3 regions of the Rossellomorea yichunensis genome follow, and region 1 is predicted to be linked to each of the others. Evidence: riboswitches for the same ligand, from Rfam matches in the RefSeq annotation. Region 1 holds a riboswitch; each other region holds the start of a gene.
What was found. Region 1 has a riboswitch for lysine ahead of RSX31_RS09915 (aspartate kinase). Riboswitches for the same ligand answer to the same signal wherever they lie in the genome.

Region 1 (7,459 bases):
TCCAAATAACATCGAGCCGTTAGCGAAAGATGAGTCACGTACAGGAGAAGTTTCTTCCCTTTCCGTTGATATTAAAGACTTACGCACAATCATTAAAGAAGTCGTACGTAAAGCAAGCGAAGGTGTGGACCTGTCTGAAGCGAAAGTCATCATCGCCGGCGGACGCGGAGTGAAAAGTGAAGATGGATTCAATCCTCTTAAAGAACTGGCGGATGTTCTTGGTGGAGCTGTTGGAGCATCACGTGGAGCATGTGATGCCGACTATTGTGACTATTCCCTGCAAATTGGTCAAACAGGTAAAGTCGTAACGCCTGACCTATATATTGCATGTGGTATATCTGGAGCTATCCAGCATTTAGCGGGTATGTCGAATTCTAAAGTCATCGTTGCGATCAATAAAGATCCTGAAGCGAACATCTTTAACGTAGCAGATTATGGAATCGTGGGTGACCTGTTCGAAGTGGTACCGATGCTGACTGAAGAGTTTAAAAAGCTTAAAGTATCTTCTTCTTGATTCAATTCACGTTTTGAAGTAGCGTCTATAGGGTATGAACATATTATGTAGTGAAAATAAGGATGCAGCCGGATGGCTGCTCCTTATTTTTCTTCCCTGTATATTCCGTTATCTGAAGGGAATATTACCTACGAGCAGATTAATAGCATCACAAAAAAAACGGTGATATACTAACGTTACATTCAAAGTTTTAGGAGGCGCATATAAATGGCAATTACACATGCTACTGATCAATCATTCTCTACTGAAACAAATTCCGGACTGGTATTAGCGGATTTCTGGGCACCTTGGTGTGGGCCTTGTAAAATGATCGCTCCAGTACTGGAAGAGTTAGATGGAGAAATGGGCGACAAAGTGAAAATCGTCAAAGTTGACGTTGATGAAAATCAGGAAACAGCAGGTAAATACGGGGTTATGAGTATCCCGACTTTAGTTGTCCTTAAAGATGGCGAAGTTGTAGACAAAGTAATCGGTTTCCAACCTAAGGAAGCACTTGCTGAACTATTAAACAAACACGTATAAGATAATCTTTGATACACCGGGCCTCGATTTGTGAGCCCCGGTGTTTTATTGTATTAAACTATCTATCAGACAGTTGGATCCTGAGCATGCAGCCCTGATACTTGTTGCCTTTGACCAAGCCGCCTCGTTTTAAGGGAATCAAAAAAATCAGATAAATGTTAAACCTTAAACCAACTTTAAATTGGAATCCATTCATTGAAAGCCTTACAATAGGCTAAGAAGGAATTCCAGACTGAGTTGGTTTTTATATGAAGAGAAACGAAAAAAAATAAAAAGTGACAAACAATAAAAATGAACTTCCTTTTACTTCACTCTATTCTCCGGGATACCAAAGTGAAAAAATATTCACAGGAACAACTCGATCCTGTTTATTCAACAAACACCGTCTATAACAGGGCAGATAAGAAGGGAGAGAGTCGATGAACCCTACCATTACGAATAAATTAGCTCTATTACCGGATCAACCCGGTTGTTATTTAATGAAAGACAGACAAGGTACGATTATTTATGTGGGGAAAGCGAAAGTATTGAAGAATCGTGTGCGCTCTTATTTCACCGGTTCTCATGATGCCAAGACTCAACGGCTGGTAGGTGAAATCGAGGACTTCGAATACATCATGACTTCATCTGATCTGGAAGCCCTGGTGCTTGAAATGAACCTGATCAAAAAATATGATCCTAAATACAATGTCATGTTAAAGGATGATAAAAGTTATCCGTTTATCAAGTTAACGAACGAGAGACACCCAAGACTTATTACGACCCGCAAAGTCCAAAGGGGGAAAGGGCGTTACTTTGGACCGTATCCCAACGCAGGAGCCGCTAATGAAACAAAAAAGCTTCTGGATCGGCTGTATCCGTTACGAAAATGCACGACCCTTCCTGATCGGGCATGTCTTTACTATCATATGGGTCAGTGTCTTGCTCCTTGTATCAAAGAAGTAAGTAAAGACACTTATAGAGAAATGACTGACGAAATTTCCAGGTTCCTGAATGGCGGATATAAAGATATCAAGAATCAATTAACGGTGAAAATGAATGAAGCAGCAGAGAATCTGGAATTTGAGAGAGCGAAGGAATTCCGCGATCAAATCCTTCACATTGAAGCGACAATGGAGAAGCAAAAGATGACCATGACCGATTTCACTGATCGGGATGTGTTCGGATATTCCGTTGATAAAGGCTGGATGTGTGTTCAGGTATTCTTTGTGCGTCAAGGTAAGCTCATTGAGCGGGATGTGTCACTCTTCCCACTCTATAATGAACCCGAGGACGAATTTCTGACTTTCTTAGGTCAGTTTTATTCGAAATCCAATCATTTTAAGCCAAAGGAACTTTTCTTGCCTGAGGAGATTGATGAAGAATTGGCGGCTAAGCTGATCGAGGTGAAAATCACCAAGCCTAAACGTGGAAAGAAGAAAGAGTTGGTCAAGCTTGCCGAAAAGAATGCGAAACAGGCACTTGAAGAAAAGTTCGCCTTGATTGAAAGAGATGAAGAACGGACGATCAAGGCGATCGAACGTCTCGGGGAGCATATGGGCATTTATACTCCTTTCCGGATCGAAGCATTTGATAACTCGAATATCCAGGGTTCGGACCCTGTGTCTGCGATGATTGTATTCCTCGACGGGAAACCTGCGAAGAAAGAGTATCGAAAGTATAAGATTAAAACCGTGAAGGGGCCTGATGATTATGAATCCATGCGGGAGGTCGTACGCAGACGGTACTCGAGAGTTTTAAAAGATGGTCTTCCTTTACCCGATCTCATTATCATCGATGGGGGAAAAGGGCAGATTGAAGCGGCGAGGGATGTCATTGAGAATGAATTGGGGTTGGATATCCCACTTGGCGGCCTTGCAAAAGATGATAAGCATCAGACATCGGAACTGCTGTATGGGAATCCATTGCAAATCGTTCCTCTTGAAAAGAGAAGCCAGGAATTCTACTTACTACAGAGGATCCAGGATGAAGTCCACCGATTTGCCATCACCTTCCACAGACAGCTCAGAGGAAAAAGCGCATTCCAGTCTACCCTCGACGACATTGACGGCATAGGACCGAAACGGAAGAAGCAGCTTCTCAAGCACTTTGGCTCCATGAAGAAGATGAAAGAAGCAACGGTGGAGGAATTTATTGAGATAGGGATTCCGGAAGCCGTGGCTAAGGAATTGGCTGAGAAGTTGAAGTAAGTAATAGTAAAACAAGTAAGAATGTGTTTTCTTTTGATTGGGCTTATATTTAAAAGAGTGTTGTTTTTATAATGGTTTTGTTTCGAAGTAACTGGTTGACTATGATAGTTGATTGGAGCGGAAAGCGAGCACCTGTAGCGGAAATCAACCACTACTCGCTCCTACTAACTATCAAAAAGGTTTACGACGTGAAACAAAAAATGAATTTTATTTTGAATTGTGCATTGAATCACAATTTTTTGTATGCTATAATTAACGAAAATTTATAACATTATCACTTTTTAAAGTGGTGATAGAGGTGCGAACTTCAAAAGTACAGGTAAAGAGGAGTATGAGCTCTGTTGAGATGCCTGGAAAGGGGAGAGTCGCCGAAGTGGTTTCGGTCTCATGCTGATTCCGCTGGTTCTACGTTTAAGAAATGTAGGATTGTCAAGATGATTCAATCTTGGAGAGCTATCTCACAATGCCCATGAACCTATTTAGTATGTTCTGCTGTATGTTCATAAAGCAATGAGATATTATTCTCATTGCTTTTTTTATTATCCAGCGCAGGTGATGAACCTGTTCCATGAACGTTTAGGATGATTGTGATTGTACTCTTCACCATCAAAGAATGAGTCTTAACCAAGCACTCGAGTGAGAAAGAGGGAGAAGCAGTGAGTATTATTGTTCAAAAATTCGGTGGGACTTCAGTAGGTTCTGTGGAAAGAATTCAAAATGTTGCGTCAAGAATCGCAGAAGAAAAAGAAAGAGGAAATGATGTTGTGGTCGTGGTATCTGCCATGGGGAAAACGACGGATACACTCGTTGGATTGGCAAGGGAAATTACATCGCAACCAAGTAAGAGAGAAATGGATATGCTTCTCTCTACAGGGGAGCAAGTCACCATTTCGCTCCTCACGATGGCCCTGATTCAATCCGGACATGATGCCATCTCATTCACAGGCTGGCAGGCCGGGATCGAGACGGAGTCCGTTCACAGTAATGCGAGGATCACCAATATCCATACTGAAAAGATGTTGAGTCACCTTCAATCGGGAAGAGTGGTGATCGTAGCGGGATTCCAAGGGATGACGGAATCTGGGGAAATTACAACTCTCGGTCGTGGCGGATCGGATACAACCGCCGTGGCGATCGCGGCTGCCCTGAAAGCAGAGCGCTGTGATATTTATACAGATGTAGACGGGGTATACACAACGGACCCGCGTTATATTAAAGGAGCAAGGAAATTACCGTCCATTTCATATGATGAAATGTTGGAACTCGCTAATTTAGGGGCTGGAGTCCTGCATCCACGGGCAGTGGAATTTGCCAAGAATTATCAAATTCCGTTAGAAGTCAGATCCAGTATTGAGAAAATTGAAGGAACGTATATTGAGGAGGAAGCAAGCATGGAACAAAACCTGATCGTGAGAGGCGTAGCATTTGAAGGTGAAATCACACGTGTAACTGTATTTGGACTAGGAAACGCATTAACGGGACTATCTTCAGTGTTTACCACCTTAGCCAAAAATCACTTGAATGTAGATATTATCATTCAAAGCCAAACCGATCAGAATACGACCAATTTATCATTCTCTATTAAAGAACAGGACCTGGTGGAAACCCTTGCTGTTCTGGAACGAAACAAAGAGCAATTAGGCTTTACCCATGTTGAGCATGAAAGTGAGCTTGCAAAAGTATCGATCGTTGGCTCCGGTATGATCTCAAATCCAGGTGTGGCAGCGGAAATGTTCGAAGTGTTAGCTCAAAACGACATTGTGGTGAAAATGGTCAGCACGTCTGAAATCAAAGTATCTGCTGTCGTAGACGAGGAAAATATGCAAAAAGCAGCAGGCGTCCTACATACTGCATTTAACCTGGATGCGGTGAAGATGGAAGAAATCACGTTATAATACTAAAGGAGCAAAAAGCGGAACAAGTGAAAAAGGGTTGCCTGTCATGGGCAACCCTTTATTAGAGTAGGAAAAGGATGTCGGTAAGGACTACTCTACTTTATCTTTCTCGTCCCATCTTACAATCACTTTCACTGAATGACTCCGTTTATGTAGTTCGTCGGCAGCCTCTGCCACACATTTCTTTTGTAACTGTACTTGTTCGGCTAGAAAGCCCGTTTCCAGTTTGAATGTTACATCCGACTTTAAGGCAAGGCGTCGTTCTAACACCGGTCCGCTTATTTCAAAGGTCATCTCATTCTTTTTTTGTTCCAGCAGTGTAAGAGTTCCCCAGCCGGCTTCAGCGAAAAACGATATCAGTTCCTCTGATGACTGAAGGGGGAATTTCCGAGAGAGCTGTTTTCCACCCCAGTATAATATATCGGGTGTATGCTTTCCTAAAATTTCTGGAATCAATATGTCACGTAACATTTCATATCCGAAGATTGGAACGGACGGTTGATGTACTTCTTCTTTTTTCTGTTCCAAGTAAATCCCCTCTTTCTATAAAACTATTATATACATGAAAAGTGGATTTATCATCCCATACCTTGAAAAATGACCTTGGGATATTTTGGTGATATAATTTTTATTTGATATTTATTTGAATTTTCGAACATTTAACGTGGCAATACCTCATCTTTTCTGTTATCAATAAATTGAAAATATTTTTGCGGTATTGTCGAAATTATGTATACGTTTTCTTGACGCTTCCACTCCTTGGGAGTAAAATGGACATGTCACATTATTGTTACAATATAAAATATGTATCGTCGTCTAATCATTCTTGAAAATTCATTAGAAAACGAATTCATATTTTATCATTAAGGGGGGTAAATCATGGCTGGAAATCGAGAATTTAATTATCGCAGGCTTCATTCATTGCTAGGTGTTATTCCAGTTGGATTATTTTTAACACAACATTTAGTCGTGAACCATTTTGCCACTGGCGGGGAAGAATCATTTAACCAGGCGGCACACTTCATGGAAAGTTTACCTTTCCGTTATATCCTTGAAATTTTTATCATCTTCCTTCCATTGTATTTCCATGCAATCTACGGAATTTACATTGCATTCACGTCTAAGAACAATGCAAGTAAGTTTGGTTATTTCCGTAACTGGATGTTTTTACTTCAACGTGTGTCTGGAGTAATCACATTTATTTTTGTTACTTGGCATGTATGGGAAACAAGGGTAGCAGCAGCATTTGGGGCTGAAGTGAACTTTCAAATGATGGAAAACATCTTATCTAATCCATTTATGCTAGGATTTTATGTGCTGGGTGTTCTTTCAACGATCTTCCACTTTGCGAATGGTTTATGGTCATTCTGCGTGAGCTGGGGAATTACAGTTTCACCTCGTTCTCAATTAATTGCTACATATGTTACGATCGGAATCTTTGTAGCGTTATCGGTTGTCGGTATGCGTGCAATTTTTGCCTTCGTATAAGAAGAAATAGATACGAGTCTAATAGATTAAATAAGTGCTCTCGAAGTATGGTAGGAAAAGGAGTGAGTCACGATGAGTAAAGGCAAAATCATCGTTGTCGGTGGCGGTTTAGCCGGCCTGATGGCCACAATTAAAGCAGCAGAAAAAGGAACGCAAGTAGATTTATTCTCACTGGTACCCGTTAAGCGTTCTCACTCTGTATGTGCACAAGGTGGTATTAACGGAGCCGTTAATACCAAGGGAGAAGGAGACTCTCCTTGGGAACATTTTGATGATACAGTGTATGGTGGGGATTTCTTAGCGAATCAACCGCCCGTTAAAGCAATGACTGAAGCGGCACCGGGAATTATTCATTTACTCGATCGTATGGGAGTAATGTTTAATCGTACACCGGAAGGATTACTGGATTTCCGTCGTTTCGGTGGAACGCAGCATCATAGAACAGCTTTCGCGGGTGCTACGACCGGGCAACAATTATTGTATGCCTTGGACGAGCAGGTTCGACGTCATGAAGTAGCCGGGCTGGTGAATAAGTTCGAAGGTTGGGAATTCCTTGGAGTCGTTGTGGATGACGAAGGAGTGGCAAGAGGAATCGTTGCTCAAAACCTGCAAACGATGGAAATTAAATCGTTTGCAGCTGATGCCGTGATCATGGCAACCGGTGGCCCTGGAATTATCTTCGGTAAATCCACGAACTCTGTCATTAATACAGGTTCAGCCGCATCGATCGTATATCAACAAGGTGCATATTATGCAAATGGTGAGTTCATTCAAATTCACCCGACAGCCATCCCTGGGGACGATAAGCTTCGCCTCATGAGTGAATCGGCCCGTGGTGAAGGGGGACGAGT
Region 2 (7,459 bases), on a different contig from region 1:
TTGGCGGATGATGCCATTGCCGATCAGGTCAAAGAGACGTTGAAAGAAACCGGTGCTTATCTAGTAAAACAATACGGACTTGATGAAAAAGAGCATCTTGCTTATATTGAAAAGAACATTGAGCGATTCAAAAATGCCTATCTGAATGATGATGTGACCCGTGTGGGACGCGCACCAATCCGCAAGCTTGGTCCCGAGGACCGTTTGATCCGTCCTACAACAGAGGCTCAAAAAGCGGGGCTCTCTTATTCTTATCTAGCCAAGGCGATTGCAGCAGCGCTATTGTTTGACAATCCTGAGGATGAACAAGCTATCGAAATTCAAGGTATGATCAAAGAGCACGGTCCGGCTCATGTGTTGAAAGAAGTGAGCGGACTGGATGAAGATAGTGAGATTACGAAGGAAGTATTGGTGCAGTATGAAGGGTTGAAGAAATAAAATTCAGGGGCTGTCGAATTCGATTCGGCAGTCTTTTTTCTGAGTTTGACGCATAAAACCTATCCATGTCTTTTCTGTGACGCCCCCGCGCCCCTGCCAATCCTTCAATCAACCTGAATCCCATCATCTCCCTTATTTTTTATCAAAAAAAAGATAGATTTCCCCTCATACCGGGTGTAAAATATATGAAAATACACATGCAGGAGGAAACAGCCAAATACAATCTACAGCTATGCCTATTGTTGCGGTCGTTTTTGCAGATTGGAAGAATACAAGAATGCTTCCACTAACATAAAAATTCAGAATGTTAAAAATACGATAAGAGGTTGATGAAAGTTGACAATGGATACTACTGAAATAGCTGTAAAGGAACAAACGATTTTTCACCATACAGGGAATAAGATCAAGACGGAAGACCGGGATATTCAGATTATCGCAAAAATGGAAGAGCCACTGGTCGTGGTTCTTGGCAATGTGCTGAGCCATGAAGAATGTGATGAACTCATCCAGCTTTCAAAGGATCGGGTGCAGCGTTCGAAGATAGGGAATACCCGTACTGTCGATGAACTTAGAACGAGCAGCAGCGTTTTCCTTCAAGAAGGCGAACATGACGTTGTGACTAGAGTGGAAAAGAGAGTCTCTCAAATTATGAATATACCTGTGGAGCACGGGGAAGGTCTTCAAATCCTTAACTATAAACCGGGTCAGGAATACAAGGCCCACTTCGATTTCTTCTCGGCATCATCGCGGCCGGTGAAGAATCCGAGAATCAGCACCCTTGTCATGTACTTGAATGACGTTGAAGAAGGCGGGGAAACGTACTTCCCTAAATTGAATTTCTCTGTCTCTCCGCAAAAGGGGATGGCAGTCTACTTCGAATATTTCTATGATAACCAGGAGCTGAATGACTTGACGCTTCATGGCGGGGCACCGGTTGTCATCGGAGATAAATGGGCTGCGACCCAGTGGATGAGAAGAAAGGTATTTAAATAAAGTAAAAGAGGAGCATCCCAGATGCCCCTCTTTTTTAACTTGCCGATTTAATTGGTTTAATAATTCCTGAGTTCATTTTTTTTATGTTCAGCGTGTGGATGATCATGCCTGTGATGATCAGAAGGATGCCGATCAGGGCGGATCCTGATGGGAATGGAACGGACAGGATCGCCGCTTCACCCATGATGACGAACAGGATCTGGGTGGACTGGGTCGCTTCCACTGCCGCAAGCTTCCCAGGATGATGGCGGGACTGATTTGTCGCAATGAAGAATAGGGATGTCGCAATCACTCCTGAGCAGATGGCGACGATAAAAGATTGTGTCACTTGCGACGTGCTTGGTGCCCCCACCTTGATAAACGCATAGCACCCCAGGATCAACCAGAAGGGAGTACTTGCAATCGTCATCCCCAGCACACGTTGGAAGGTATCAAGCTTCCCGCCGCACACCTCCATCATCTTACGGTTCCCTAGTGGATAAGCAAAGGCTGCGATGATCACAGGTAAGACACCTACGACCATTTCTGAAGGTGACAATCCACTGGCATTTTCCTGCTGGATGAAAAGAACCCCTATTAAAATGATCGAGGAAATGGCCAGTGCTCTTATTTGAATGGAGTGCCTGCGCTTCACCGGTCCCGAAGTATAAAACAAGGGAGCAAGCAAGATGCCCGCGACGATGGTAAACTGCCACGTGCCCGCGACGAGCCAGCCCGGTCCGTACGCAGCCGCATAAGTGATAGGGCCATAAAAGAGCACAAACCCGACAAAACTCCATGTCAGCCACTCAAATGGTCGCTTCCTTATTTCAATCCACACTTGATTTACATTCTTCCTTAAACCTACAATAAGGAATAGGAAGGGGAGCATGAGCAGGAATCGCAGGGATGAACTCCACATCCAGCTTCCACCAGCTAGCTCCATTGAACGGTTCAGAATAAAGGTGACGGCAAAGAACATAGATGAAATGATACCGAGAGCAAGCTCTTTGATGATGAACACTCCTTTCCGTTTTATATACTATAGTTTATTTTACATATATTATAATATACTTACATACATTGTCTATAGAAAGAGGTAGGAATATGAACAATGACGGTTTGACTTGGCAGGACCCGGAAAAATTGGCGCAACACGTCGGGATGACACTGAGACATATACGACATGAGCGCGGGCTCAACCTGCAGGAGCTCGCCGCCATGACCGAAGTCAGTACTTTGACACTTAGCAAGATCGAAAGGGGAGAAGCGAATCCGTCTTTGACGATCATCTGGAAAATAGCGAATGGTTTAGCTATCCCGATATCCGCCCTCCTCGTGGAAAAACAGGAAGTCCAGATCTCCCGGAAAAATGAAGGGAGCAAAGTGATCAGTGCCAATGAATCCTTGACCTTGGAACCGATGTTTACTTCCTCTGGCTATGGCTCATTGGAAACCCACAGGGCCTTCCTGAAACCGGACAGTGAGTACAGTGCCGATGCCCACCAACCCGGGGTGATTGAATTTGTCACGGTCATGGAAGGAAGAGTGCGTGTGAAGGTGCAGGATGAGGAATTCGAGCTAGGTCAGTATGACTCGATCAAGTTCCATGGTGATAAAGTACACAGCTACATCAATATGGAATCAACGGAAGCAGTCCTGCATTTTGTGATGATTTACACGGGACGGACAGATTGAAGCTTATCGATGGGATAAGCTTCTTTTTTTAGCAAAAAGCCTAACGGTGGAGGTTAAAAAAGGTTGATTCAATCTTTATTTGACTTTGGGATCATTTTTATTCAAACTTCTTGGCGGCTGACCCCATCCGATTTACTTAATTGCGTCGAAATCGGCCATGATTGCGTCATTTTCGAGGGGAATTGCGTCATTATCAAAGATAATTGCGTCAATTTTATATTAAATGCGTCTCATTACATCATTTATGCGTATTTTTGAAATATATGGTAGATGCTCCCTTTTCCACCACACAAAAAATTCCTTGAAACTTTTCCCACCCCACCGGACTCTAATGAATGACAGGAGGTTAATCAATGGATGTAAAACTTGTAAAAAAAGCAATAAAGGGGAATGAACAGGCATTCGAAAGGCTGATCCACTCAGAAAGTGAGAAGTTATACCGGACGGCATTTCTATATGTAAGAAATAAAGAGGATGCTCTGGATGTTGTGCAGGAAACGGTTTGTAAAGCATTCACCTCAATATCCCGGTTGAAAAATCCGGAGTATTTCAGCACCTGGCTGATCAAGATCCTGATACATACGGCATACAGCATCCTAAAGAAACAAAACCGGCTCGTGCTGACAGGGGATGAGTTTCTCGATACCGCCATCGTCTCAGAAGAACAGGATGTAGAAGGGCGGATTGACTTGATTACAGCTATGGCGTCTTTGAATCAAAACTATCAAACGGTCATTATCTTATTCTATTTCCAGGGTCAGTCGATCAAGATGATTGCCGATACGATGGGTACGCCTGAAGGGACGGTCAAGACGTATCTTCACCGGGCAAAGCTGGAATTGAGAATGCTATTGGAAGGAGTGAATCAGTATGGACAAAAAATGGTTTGAGGAAGAAATGAACAGCATCGAGGTACCAAAAGAAGAGGTTTTTGAGGCAATCTCAACAGGAATACAAAAAGGTAGAAAACAAAAAGTCCGGAAAAAAACGGCCAAAATAAGTGCCGCCTTTACCACCGCTGCTGCCTCCATGGTACTCATTTCGGGCTTCCTATTCGCACCTGTGAACAATGCACTGGCCAAACTGCCTGTACTGGGCGGCATTTACGAAAAAGTAGGTTCCCAGGTCGGGAAAGAACTCTATTTCAGCGATAAAGTGACGGAAGTTAATCAGGCCGCCACTTCCAACGGTGTCGATGTAACGATTACAAGCACGTATTATGACGGGAACATCATCGGGGTCACCTTCAAGGCGAAGGGTGATGACCTTTCCATTGAACATATGGACGAAGGGAATCGTCCGGTGAGCGGTTACAGCTATCACCTCTTCGACGGGAAGGATCAGAATCAATGGGGGTCGGGAAGTTCGGGTCTTAAAAAAGACGGGGATGAGTTCATAGGCTCGATCGAATTTTACCGGGACGGGAAAGAACCGCCGGAAAACTTCACCCTTCCGTTAACTTTCACCCATATGGCCGATGTGAACGGGACTTGGACCTTTGATGTACCGGTTGAGAGGATTCCATCTGAAACGATCCACACAGATGTAAGGACAGAATCGCCCCATGGTGAAATTGAGCTGCAAGTGACATCCATCACTAAAGGAAAAGCTACGACTACACTGGAGTATACATATTCGGTGAAGTCGGAGAAGGATACGTTAAATCTGGTCGTGTTTGATGACTTAGGGAACCGGTTATCAAAGTCCAGTGCAGAGACACTGAATATCAAAGAAGTTGACGGTGATTATCAAAAGACTGTCAGGGAGCTGTTCACTAGTAAACTCAGTGATAAGGCACAGTCGCTGAAAGTCCAAGCTGATATGGAGCGAGTAGATGAAGACGGCATCATCTCACTGAAGGATTCACCTCCATTCCAGGTGAAGAGCCCTCGTTTTGGCTATCAGGTCACGATACAAGATATCCAAAACGTAAAAGGGAAGGTGACACTGGACTTCACCATCGATGCCATCAAAGAAAAACAATTCAATTATGATATTTTAGAGAATTTTGCTCAATTCGTTCAGGTGATCCCATCAAAAGATATTAAAAGAAATGCCAAGGATGAACTAGATTATAATGAGATGCTGAATCATATGATCAGAAGTGCTACAACGAAAACAGTGGATAAGGATACTCTCCGTTATCAATCCACGTTTACATTGCCTCAGGATGCCAACCTTGAGGACTACTCTCTAATTGTTCCATTCGAGTCATTGAGCAGAAATGATAAGCCCGTCAAAATGAAACCGTTCGAAATCAATCTGAAATAAAATGATCCACGAAATCCCCGGGCTCCATTCCGGGGATTTTGCCTATTTCTCTCTCAAAAACCAATTGACAACTATTTCAAGAGAATGGTATAGTAATTCAAACAAAATAATACGTCACTCTCTGATAATAGAGGCGCGAGTATGATGAGTACCTTCTTTGAGAATAATGGATTCTGAGAAAAGAAGGGAAAGGCAGATCGCCGAAGCAGAAAATAGCCAATTCTATTTTTTGTTGGGCCAGCATTGAAGAAATGCTGGACTGTCACAATGAAGAAGTTGTGGAGAACTATTGAAGAGATGTTAATACATAGTCTTCATCATGTTTCCAAAACTTTTGATGATAAACCGTATGAGCATCGCTTCATACGGTTTTTTTGTGTTTTTTTAGAGAGAGTCAAAAGGAGTATAGGATATGAGTACAGTTGATGTGAATGTTCGTGGAGATCTTGAAATCGGGGGAATGAGCACGGGTGAGTTGGTGGAGACCTATGGGACGCCTTTAATGGTCTACGATGAAAGGATGATCCGTGAAAATGCACGATTGTTCCGAAATGCATTCCTGGAAAGTGGTTTGCAGTACCAGGTGGCTTATGCGAGTAAAGCGTTTCTATGTAAAGAGATGGTGCGCCTGGCAGAGCAGGAGGAACTATCCTTGGATGTCGTGTCCGGAGGGGAATTGTATACGGCATTGGAGGCGGGATTTCCCGCTGAACGCATTCATTTCCACGGGAACAACAAGTCGGAAGAGGAGCTCATCATGGCTCTTGAAGCTGAGATCGGCTGCTTTGTCGTCGATAGTTTCCTTGAACTTGAACTGCTGCACGACCTGGCAAAGGAGCGTGAGCAAAAGGTTCAGATCCTGATCAGGGTCACGCCAGGTGTGGAAGCCCACACCCATGAGTACATCACGACGGGACAGGAGGATTCGAAATTCGGATTCAGCATTTCCAACGGACAGGCGAATACGGCGATTCAGTTAGCTCTCCGCAAGCCGTACTTCTCATTACTCGGGCTGCATTCACATATTGGATCCCAGATTTTCGAACGGGAAGGTTTTGATCAGGCGATTCAAGTACTGGCTGATTTCCTGCAAAAAATCCGGATCGAGTATGATGTGACGATGCCGGTCCTGAATATCGGCGGAGGATTTGGTGTCCGGTATACGGAAGAAGACCAGCCCTTGCCGATTCCAATTTATGTGAAATCTATTACCGATAGTGTGAAGAACTATTTTGCAAAGAATGAATATCCTCTTCCTGAAGTATGGGTGGAGCCGGGCCGAAGTATGGTGGCAGAAGCGGGTACGACGTTGTACAAAGTGGGATCAAAGAAAATCATCCCGGATGTGCGTACGTATGTCGCGATTGACGGAGGGATGACGGATAATATCCGCCCCGCCCTATATCAGGCGAAATACCATGCGGTCCTGGCCAACCGTCCACAAGAGGAATGCACCGAGCTTGTGAGTATTGCAGGGAAATGTTGCGAATCCGGTGACATGCTGATTTGGGACCTGATGCTTCCTCCGACGAATTACGGTGATATACTGGCGGTGTTCAGTACAGGGGCTTACGGGTATTCGATGGCGAGTAATTATAACCGGATCCCCCGCCCTGCCGTTGTGTTTGTGCATGATGGGGAATCACGGGTCGTGATTGAGCGTGAATCGTATGCAGATTTAGTTCGGAATGACCGATAAATAGGGTTGGTTTTCCCTACCTACAACGGAATGGGTACTAGTTCCTGCCCTGAAAGTCCATAACTCAAACACTCATCTGTATAAAAAAGAAGACTGCGTCTCATTAGACGCAGCCTTCTTTTTTTATCTATTCATAAATCCTCTTCCGAAAGTATTGTAAGTAATGGATGAACCTACCTGGTGAGACATAGGGATAGGTCCTCTGTCCCGGTCTGAAGATCCAGGTTCGACCCACAAAGAAGCTGCATTGAAGCATGCAAGCCTCTTTGTTTTGTCAATCTTCCTCTTTTGAGAGCTGCACCAGAAATTGATGAACCTCATTCGGTGTCATCAAACTCGAATCCTCTCCATCCTCTTTTTTTAATATATTGATTTCATGAT
Region 3 (7,459 bases), on a different contig from region 1:
ATTTTCACGTGATTGTAGGCAATCTATTAGACCAGTCTTCGCAGCTTCCGAGCTGGGCCAAAGCCCATCATATTTATCAAACGGATAGTGGCATGAAAATTGGCGTCATCGGATTGACAGCTTATTTTAAACCTTTTTATAAAGCCCTCGGCTGGAATATTACTTCTCCGTTGGATGAGCTTGAGAAATTGGTTCAAGAGCTTCACCCCCAGGTGGATATGGTGATTCTTCTATCTCACCTGGGGATTCGGGATGATGAGTTGATTGCAGCGCAATTTCCCGAAATTGACGTGATCCTTGGAGCTCATACCCATCATGTGTTGCATCAAGGAAAAGAAATTAAGAAAACGATGCTTGGCGCAGCTGGAAAGTATGGTCATTATGTTGGTCATATGATGATAGAGGTTGACATAGCCAATAAAAAGATTGTCGGCAAAAAAGCACAGCTTTATGAACAGCAGGAACTTCCCCCTGTAGAAAAAGAAGAGCAGGAAAGCCTCGAGTGGTATCAGGAGGGGGAGGCATTGTTAGGAGAAAAAGTAACCGAGCTCGCCGAACCCCTGGCAGTGGATTGGTTTAATCCTTCTCCTCTTCCGGATGTGTTATGTAATGCTGTTGCTGAATGGTGTGAGGCTGATTGTGCTTTTCTCAATTCAGGACTGCTCATTGATGGACTGGAAGAGGGGGCAGTGACGAAACAGGATCTGCACCGGATCCTGCCTCACCCCATCAATCCATGTCTCATCGAGATGAAGGGGGCAGAGCTGAAGGAAATCATTAAACAGACATTTAATGAGGAATGGCCGCATCTTCAAGTAAAGGGATTAGGATTCAGAGGCAAGGTGATGGGCCGGTTTGTATACAGGAATATTCAATTCAACGGCCATGAAATCTTAATCGGTCAAAAACCGATTGATCCACAGAAGATATACAAGCTTGCCTTACCAGATATGTTCACGTTTGGACACTTCTTTCCAGACCTTCAAAGACTGGAGAAAAAATATTTTATGCCTGAGTTTTTACGGGATGTCCTCCAGTGGAAATTAAAGCAGTAAATGTATCACCGTTTCCAATCCCGTATCATACATATGAGGGAAAGGAGCGATAGCACATGATGAATGTATCTCCGATTTCCATTCAGGGACATACCTTTTTAGCGATTTCTGTTGAACTGCCCAAAACCAATCTCCTCGTTGTAACGAGTGATATAGGATATATAATGTGTGGAGCACTGGACGTAGGGTTACTAAATGAGAAGTTGAAAGACAGAGGAATCATTGCAGGCAGAGCAGTCGGTGTAAAAACAATCGATCAGCTTCTGGACGCCCCTCTGGAATCCATCACCTATGAGGCAGAAAATCGCGGCATCACACCGGGCATGATCGGCCGGGATGCATTGTTGAAAATGATATAAGTATAAATTGGACCAGTTGCTTTTTCCGAGAGCGCTGGTTTTTTGTTGGGTGAATATCACCATTCGCTTTATATTCTTTCATGAATAATTAACAATATATCAGGAAATACACCTTGCAAGAACGTTTTTATCCTTTATAATGGAGATACTAGGAAATTTTGTCGAAAAATGAAAGAATTACATAGGAGAATTCTATGAGGCTTATATCAACTAGGGCTTTGAAACCGGGCATGGTTCTAGCTACAACCGTATATAATATGAGAGGTCAAGCTTTAATTCATGATAACGTTCCGATTACAGAACGCATGATTTTCAGGTTGCAGGAGCTTAGCATCCAGTATGTCTATATTGAAGACTCCCTTTCGAAGGGAATCCATGTAAAGGGAACTGTTTCGAGTAAGGTGAGACAGCAAGCTGTAAACAATATTGAGATGGCCTTTAATCAACTAAGCGTATCGAAAGCGCCACCAGGTGTGCTTATGATTGAAGATAGTGCCAAGCAATTGAAGCAGGTGATTGATGTAGTCTTGTCTGAAGTAAAGGCGAATCATGATCTCCTAACCATTTTGACGGATGTTTTCACATATAACTCCTATATTTTTCATCATTCATTTAATGTGACTTTGTATACATTATCCATAGGTCTGGAACTTAAACTGTCCACTAAACAGCTCGAGCAGTTAGGCGTGGGAGCAATTTTGCATGATATCGGTAAGATGCTTGTGCCGGAGGAAATTCTCCTGAAGCCAGGAAAGCTGACAGAAGACGAATTTTGTGAAATCAAGAAGCATTCAGAACACGGTTTTGAGATTTTGCGACAGCTTCATTCTGTGTCCCTGATCATTGCTCACTGCGCGTATCAGCATCATGAGCGGCTTGATGGATCCGGATATCCAAGGGGAATCAAAGGTGAGGATATCCACCCCTTTGCAAAAATCATTGCGGTGGCCGATGTATTCGACGCCATGACGTCAAATCGTGTATATCGGAAAGCAATGCTTCCACATCAAGCGCTGGAGGTATTATATGCAGGAAGCGGTACTCTGTTTGATACAAATGTAATTGAAGCCTTCAGGTCTTCTGTGGCCATATATCCAAATGGGATGGTTGTCGAGCTGAATGATGGGCGAAAAGGAATTGTGACCGATCAAAATAAAGGTGTAACGGATCGACCGGTGATCCGGATCATCGAAGAAGATGGACAGGAAATACGAACTCCTTATCCCATGGATTTAAGTGCGGAATTAGATAAGGTGATTACCGGATTTGATCCGGATTATGAACCACAATCTCTTAAAATTAAATAATTTTTTTGCGTTAAACCCCTCTTACTTTGCATACAAATAGCTTGTAAGGGGGGATTTTTTTGTCAAAGTTTAAAACATACAAACCCCGAAGAGGAGGGCCGCTGCCTTTTCGATATGTGATGATCATCACGATTCTATTCTTTATGATTTCGACTGGATTCGGATTGTGGATCATTAACAAAGGTTTGAAACCGACACTGCTTGCTTATGCTGAAACTCAAACCAGCAGGATCGGTACGTTGGTTATCAATAAAGCAATAAACAAAAAAATTGCAGATGTTCTTGATATTTCGGATATAACGGAAGAAGTGAAGAATACAGAAGGCGATATTGTTTCATTTAAATATAATACTCAGACCATCAACCGGGTTCAGGCAGAAATCACCAACTTAGTTCAGCAAAACCTGCAAGAAGCAGAGGAAGGGAATTTAGAAAACCTTGAATTTATTACCGAAGTGGAAATCGATGAAGGTAAGTCAAAAGCAGCGAAGGGCATCACTTACTCTGTCCCTCTTGGCCAAGCGACCAACAACGTGTTACTCGGTAACCTTGGTCCAAAAGTGCCGATTCGCTTTCACTCGATCGGGGATGTCCGATCTGATATTAAGACTACGGTAGAGCAATTCGGGATAAATAATGCCGTTGTAAAAGTGTTTGTCGAGCTTGAAGTCAATGTCCAGATCATCATTCCATTTGCAACGAAAACTGAAACCATCAAGCAGGATATCCTGGTTGCCATGGGTACCGTCCACCTGGATGTACCGCAGTTTTATAACAATGGAGGTGGGGAATCCAGTCCTTCTATTGAAATTCCCACAAATTAGTCAGGAAAAAAAGTTGTCAAAAGAATGATAGTTTGATATATTAATAAAGAAAATTTTATAACACACCACATCATCAGTCCGATGGGGTAGAGGCGCAGAGTTCAAGAGTAAGCTGTTTGAGGATGACAACTTAGAGAACAGATGAAAGGGAACTTTTGCCGAAGTAAATATACATGTCGAATGTGTATTTGCTGGGGTTATCTTGAAGAAGGATAACACTGTCATTATAGGGAATCTCTATAATGGGGAGCTACAGATCGTGATGGAGCACTTAAATTACTTATTAAGGTAATGATAGCTTCTCTATCGTTGCCTTTTTTTATTATCCTCTGTCATGCTACGATGGTTCCCCCCTATCAAATAGGAGGAGGACACTATGGAAAACACGATTTACTCATTATTACCACCCCTTTTAGCCATTCTTATGGTTATACTTACGAGACGGGTTCTACTTTCTCTGGGAGTAGGAATCGTTGCGTCTGCCTTTCTGTTAGCAGATTTCTCAATTACGAAAACATTCAGCTTTATGTGGGACGCATTTAAAGGCATCTTTGTCGCAGATGGAGCGCTCAACACCTGGAATGTCTATATTATCTTCTTCTTGCTCATTCTTGGTGTCATCACAGCATTTGTGAATATTTCCGGCGGTAGCCGCGCATTCGGTGAATGGGCGATGAAACGTGTGAAAACGAGAAAAGGTGCACAGCTTCTTGCAGCCGTTTTAGGTATCATAATTTTTATTGATGACTATTTTAACGCACTTGCTGTTGGGCAGGTTTCGAGACCCATTACGGATCGTCACAAAATTTCACGTGCCAAACTGGCCTATATCATCGACTCGACATCTGCACCGATTTGTGTCGTTTCACCAATCTCAAGCTGGGGAGCGTACATCATCGGTATCATCGGTTCGATTCTCGCTACTCACAGTATCACAGAGTACACCGCATTTTCAGCCTTCGTTCAAATGATTCCAATGAACCTTTATGTCTGGGCAGCTGTTCTGCTTGTAATCATGGTTGCTGCTAAAGGCCTGGACTTTGGAAAGATGAAAGAGCATGAAGTAAGAGCCCTTGAAACGGGAGCCCTTTATGATCCTGAAAAGGAGATTCCAGGCGAATTGAAAAATGATCTGCCTGTCAGCTCGAAAGGATCAGTTGGTGATCTTGTCTGGCCGATCGTAGCACTTGTTATCGGTACAATTGGAATGATGCTCTGGACAGGGTATCAAGCCGTTGGATCATTTGACATCCTGCCGATTTTTGAAAATACAGATGTAACGAAATCATTATTATATGGTGGATTATTCGGTCTCCTTGTTGCGCTGATCTTCTTCATCCGTCAAGTCAGCTTGAAAGGAATCGAAGGTAAAGCAGTTGGAGTAGCAGTAGTGGAAGGGATCAAATCCATGTTGCCGGCCGTTTACATCCTTATCTTCGCCTGGACGATCGTCACGTTGATCGATCAATTGCAAACAGGTACGTATCTTGCGGGTCTGGTTGAACAATCAAGCTTACCGATGCAGGCACTTCCAGTCATTTTATTCTTAGTTGCCGGAATCATGGCATTCTCGACGGGAACTTCATGGGGATCTTTCGGAATCTTACTTCCGATCGCCGGGGAAATTGCTGCAGCTACAGATGTAAGTATCTTACTTCCTGCTATGGCAGCTGTATTAGCCGGGTCCGTATTGGGAGATCACTGTTCTCCAATCTCGGATACAACCATCCTTTCCTCTACAGGGGCAGGAAGCAATCATATCGATCACGTTCTTACACAGCTTCCATACGCATTAATAGGAGCGGTTGCTGCTTCAATTGGATATCTTGTATTAGGATTCACTGGAAGCACACTATTCGGTCTTGGCGTTGTGATCATCTTAATCATCGCATTCGCTTTTCTGTTTGGAGAAAAAGCAAAACCGGCAGTTTCAGAACAATAATATAATGAAAAACCAGGAGCTCATCGGCTTCTGGTTTTTTATTATGCATTCGTGCTTTTATTAAAACCCGTGACGGTATCCCAAAACCCACCTCAACCTTTCCGATCATTAATCCTTCATGTTTCGACAAAATTCTTATAGTGAAATAGTACCTGTCCCAATTTTAAAAAATCTCTTTAAAAGCTTCAAAATAGCTTTGACAATTGGCGTGGAACTAGCTATACTGACTTTAGATTATAAATAATCTGAAAATATAAAAATTTCAAATACCTTAATATGGTAGTTGGAAAGAACTAGGGGGGACCAACATGGAGAAACGTGCCCAGTTTGGAACACGAGCAGGATTTATTCTTGCTGCTGTCGGGTCAGCAATCGGTTTGGGAAACATTTGGCGTTTTCCGGCAGTAGCGTATGAAAATGGTGGAGGAGCATTCTTTATTCCTTATTTATTCGCTCTTCTTACAGCGGGAATTCCATTATTAGTGCTTGAATTTACGTTAGGTCATAAGTACCGTGGGTCGGCACCACTATCTTATTTCCGTCTTAATAGGAAATTTGAGTGGCTTGGCTGGTGGCAAGTATTAATCGCATTTGTCATATCTACCTATTATGCCGTCATTATCGCATGGGCGATGTCGTACAGTGTGTTTTCTTTCAATTTAGGTTGGGGGAAGGATACAGAGTCATTCTTATTCAACGACTATTTGAAGCTTACGGTTGATCCAGGTCAGACAGGAAGTATCGTTCCTGGAGTATTCATTCCACTTGTATTGGTATGGGTGATTACACTAGGGATTCTTTTCAAAGGTGTAAAGAAGGGAATCGAAGTAGCGAATAAGATCTTTATTCCGGCACTAGTTATTTTATTCTTAATAATTGTTGTTCGCGCTTTAACATTGCCTGGAGCATTGGATGGGTTAGATGCTTTCTTCAAACCGGATTTCAGCAAAATAGCTGACCCTGGTGTTTGGGTAGCGGCATACGGACAAATTTTCTTCAGTTTATCCATTGCATTTGCGATTATGATTACGTATTCCAGTTACCTTCCGAAGAAATCAGATATTACAAATAATGCATTCATCACAGGTTTCAGTAACTCAGGGTTTGAATTACTTGCAGGTATCGGGGTATTTGCTGCTTTAGGTTTCATGGCTCAATCTCAAGGTGTAGGGGTGCAGGAAGTAGTAAGCGGTGGAGTTGGATTGGCGTTTGTGGTATTCCCGCAAATCATTAACGAATTCCCGGCACTTAACGGATTATTCGGATTCCTGTTCTTTGCTTCCCTGGTGTTAGCCGGGCTGTCATCACTCATCTCGATTACGGAGACTTATGTAGCAGGGGTTTCTGAGAAGTTCGGAATTTCCCGTACGAAAGCGGTTCTTTTCGGCGGAGGTCTTTCTGCGGTCATCTCAATCTTATTTGCCACTCAGGGCGGATTACTCTTCCTGGACGCTGCAGATTACTTTATCAACCAGTTTGGTGTAGCATTCGTGGGGTTAGTTGAAGTAGTAGTGATTGCCTGGTTCCTGCGCAAGTTAGGTACATTCCAATCTCACGCTAATGGAATCTCTGATATTCAGCTTGGTGCCTGGTGGAAAGTATGCTTAGGCGTCATCACACCAATCGTTCTTGGATGGATGATGTTCGGATTATTCAAAATGAATTTATTAAGAGAATTTGAAACTGAAACTGGAAACTATGGAGGTTACTCAGATGCCTTCATCCTTTACAGCGGATGGTTTGTAGCAGGATTCGCGATCCTTGCAGGTGTTGCCTTCTCATTCAAACGCTGGCATGCCAAAACTGAAGCTGAAAGCTATAAGGAGGTAAGCTAACATGACAGGTAGCGCTATTGCAATGATGGTTGTAGGAATGGTCATCATCTGGGGTGGATTAGCAGCTAGTATCATGAACGCTGTTTCCAAATCCAAAAAACAGATGTAAAGAGTGAAAAGATGAAGCAGACGATGGG

Region 2: it holds a riboswitch for lysine, as region 1 does, so the genes downstream of both, lysA (diaminopimelate decarboxylase) here and RSX31_RS09915 (aspartate kinase) in region 1, are expected to answer to the same signal.
Region 3: it holds a riboswitch for lysine, as region 1 does, so the genes downstream of both, RSX31_RS14580 (Na+/H+ antiporter NhaC family protein) here and RSX31_RS09915 (aspartate kinase) in region 1, are expected to answer to the same signal.

The regions. Positions count from the first base shown of each region.
Region 1 covers NZ_JAVYAD010000003.1:409,936-417,394, forward strand. Annotated here, with positions in the region: gene RSX31_RS09900 (electron transfer flavoprotein subunit alpha/FixB family protein) at 1-514, shown strand, start outside; gene trxA (thioredoxin) at 722-1,036, shown strand; gene uvrC (excinuclease ABC subunit UvrC) at 1,456-3,225, shown strand; lysine riboswitch at 3,511-3,689, shown strand; gene RSX31_RS09915 (aspartate kinase) at 3,882-5,120, shown strand; gene RSX31_RS09920 (YslB family protein) at 5,211-5,648, opposite strand; gene RSX31_RS09925 (succinate dehydrogenase cytochrome b558 subunit) at 6,000-6,608, shown strand; gene sdhA (succinate dehydrogenase flavoprotein subunit) at 6,681-7,459, shown strand, end outside.
Region 2 covers NZ_JAVYAD010000007.1:252,176-259,634, reverse strand. Annotated here, with positions in the region: gene RSX31_RS19510 (mannitol-1-phosphate 5-dehydrogenase) at 1-438, shown strand, start outside; gene RSX31_RS19505 (2OG-Fe(II) oxygenase) at 781-1,431, shown strand; gene RSX31_RS19500 (DMT family transporter) at 1,466-2,425, opposite strand; gene RSX31_RS19495 (helix-turn-helix domain-containing protein) at 2,518-3,108, shown strand; gene RSX31_RS19490 (sigma-70 family RNA polymerase sigma factor) at 3,462-3,998, shown strand; gene RSX31_RS19485 (DUF4179 domain-containing protein) at 3,979-5,379, shown strand; lysine riboswitch at 5,500-5,676, shown strand; gene lysA (diaminopimelate decarboxylase) at 5,792-7,078, shown strand; gene RSX31_RS19475 (GTP pyrophosphokinase) at 7,353-7,459, opposite strand, start outside.
Region 3 covers NZ_JAVYAD010000005.1:106,443-113,901, reverse strand. Annotated here, with positions in the region: gene RSX31_RS14600 (bifunctional metallophosphatase/5'-nucleotidase) at 1-1,055, shown strand, start outside; gene RSX31_RS14595 (YunC family protein) at 1,112-1,414, shown strand; gene RSX31_RS14590 (HD-GYP domain-containing protein) at 1,609-2,721, shown strand; gene yunB (sporulation protein YunB) at 2,781-3,545, shown strand; lysine riboswitch at 3,625-3,806, shown strand; gene RSX31_RS14580 (Na+/H+ antiporter NhaC family protein) at 3,922-5,487, shown strand; gene RSX31_RS14575 (sodium-dependent transporter) at 5,796-7,322, shown strand; gene RSX31_RS14570 (methionine/alanine import family NSS transporter small subunit) at 7,324-7,431, shown strand.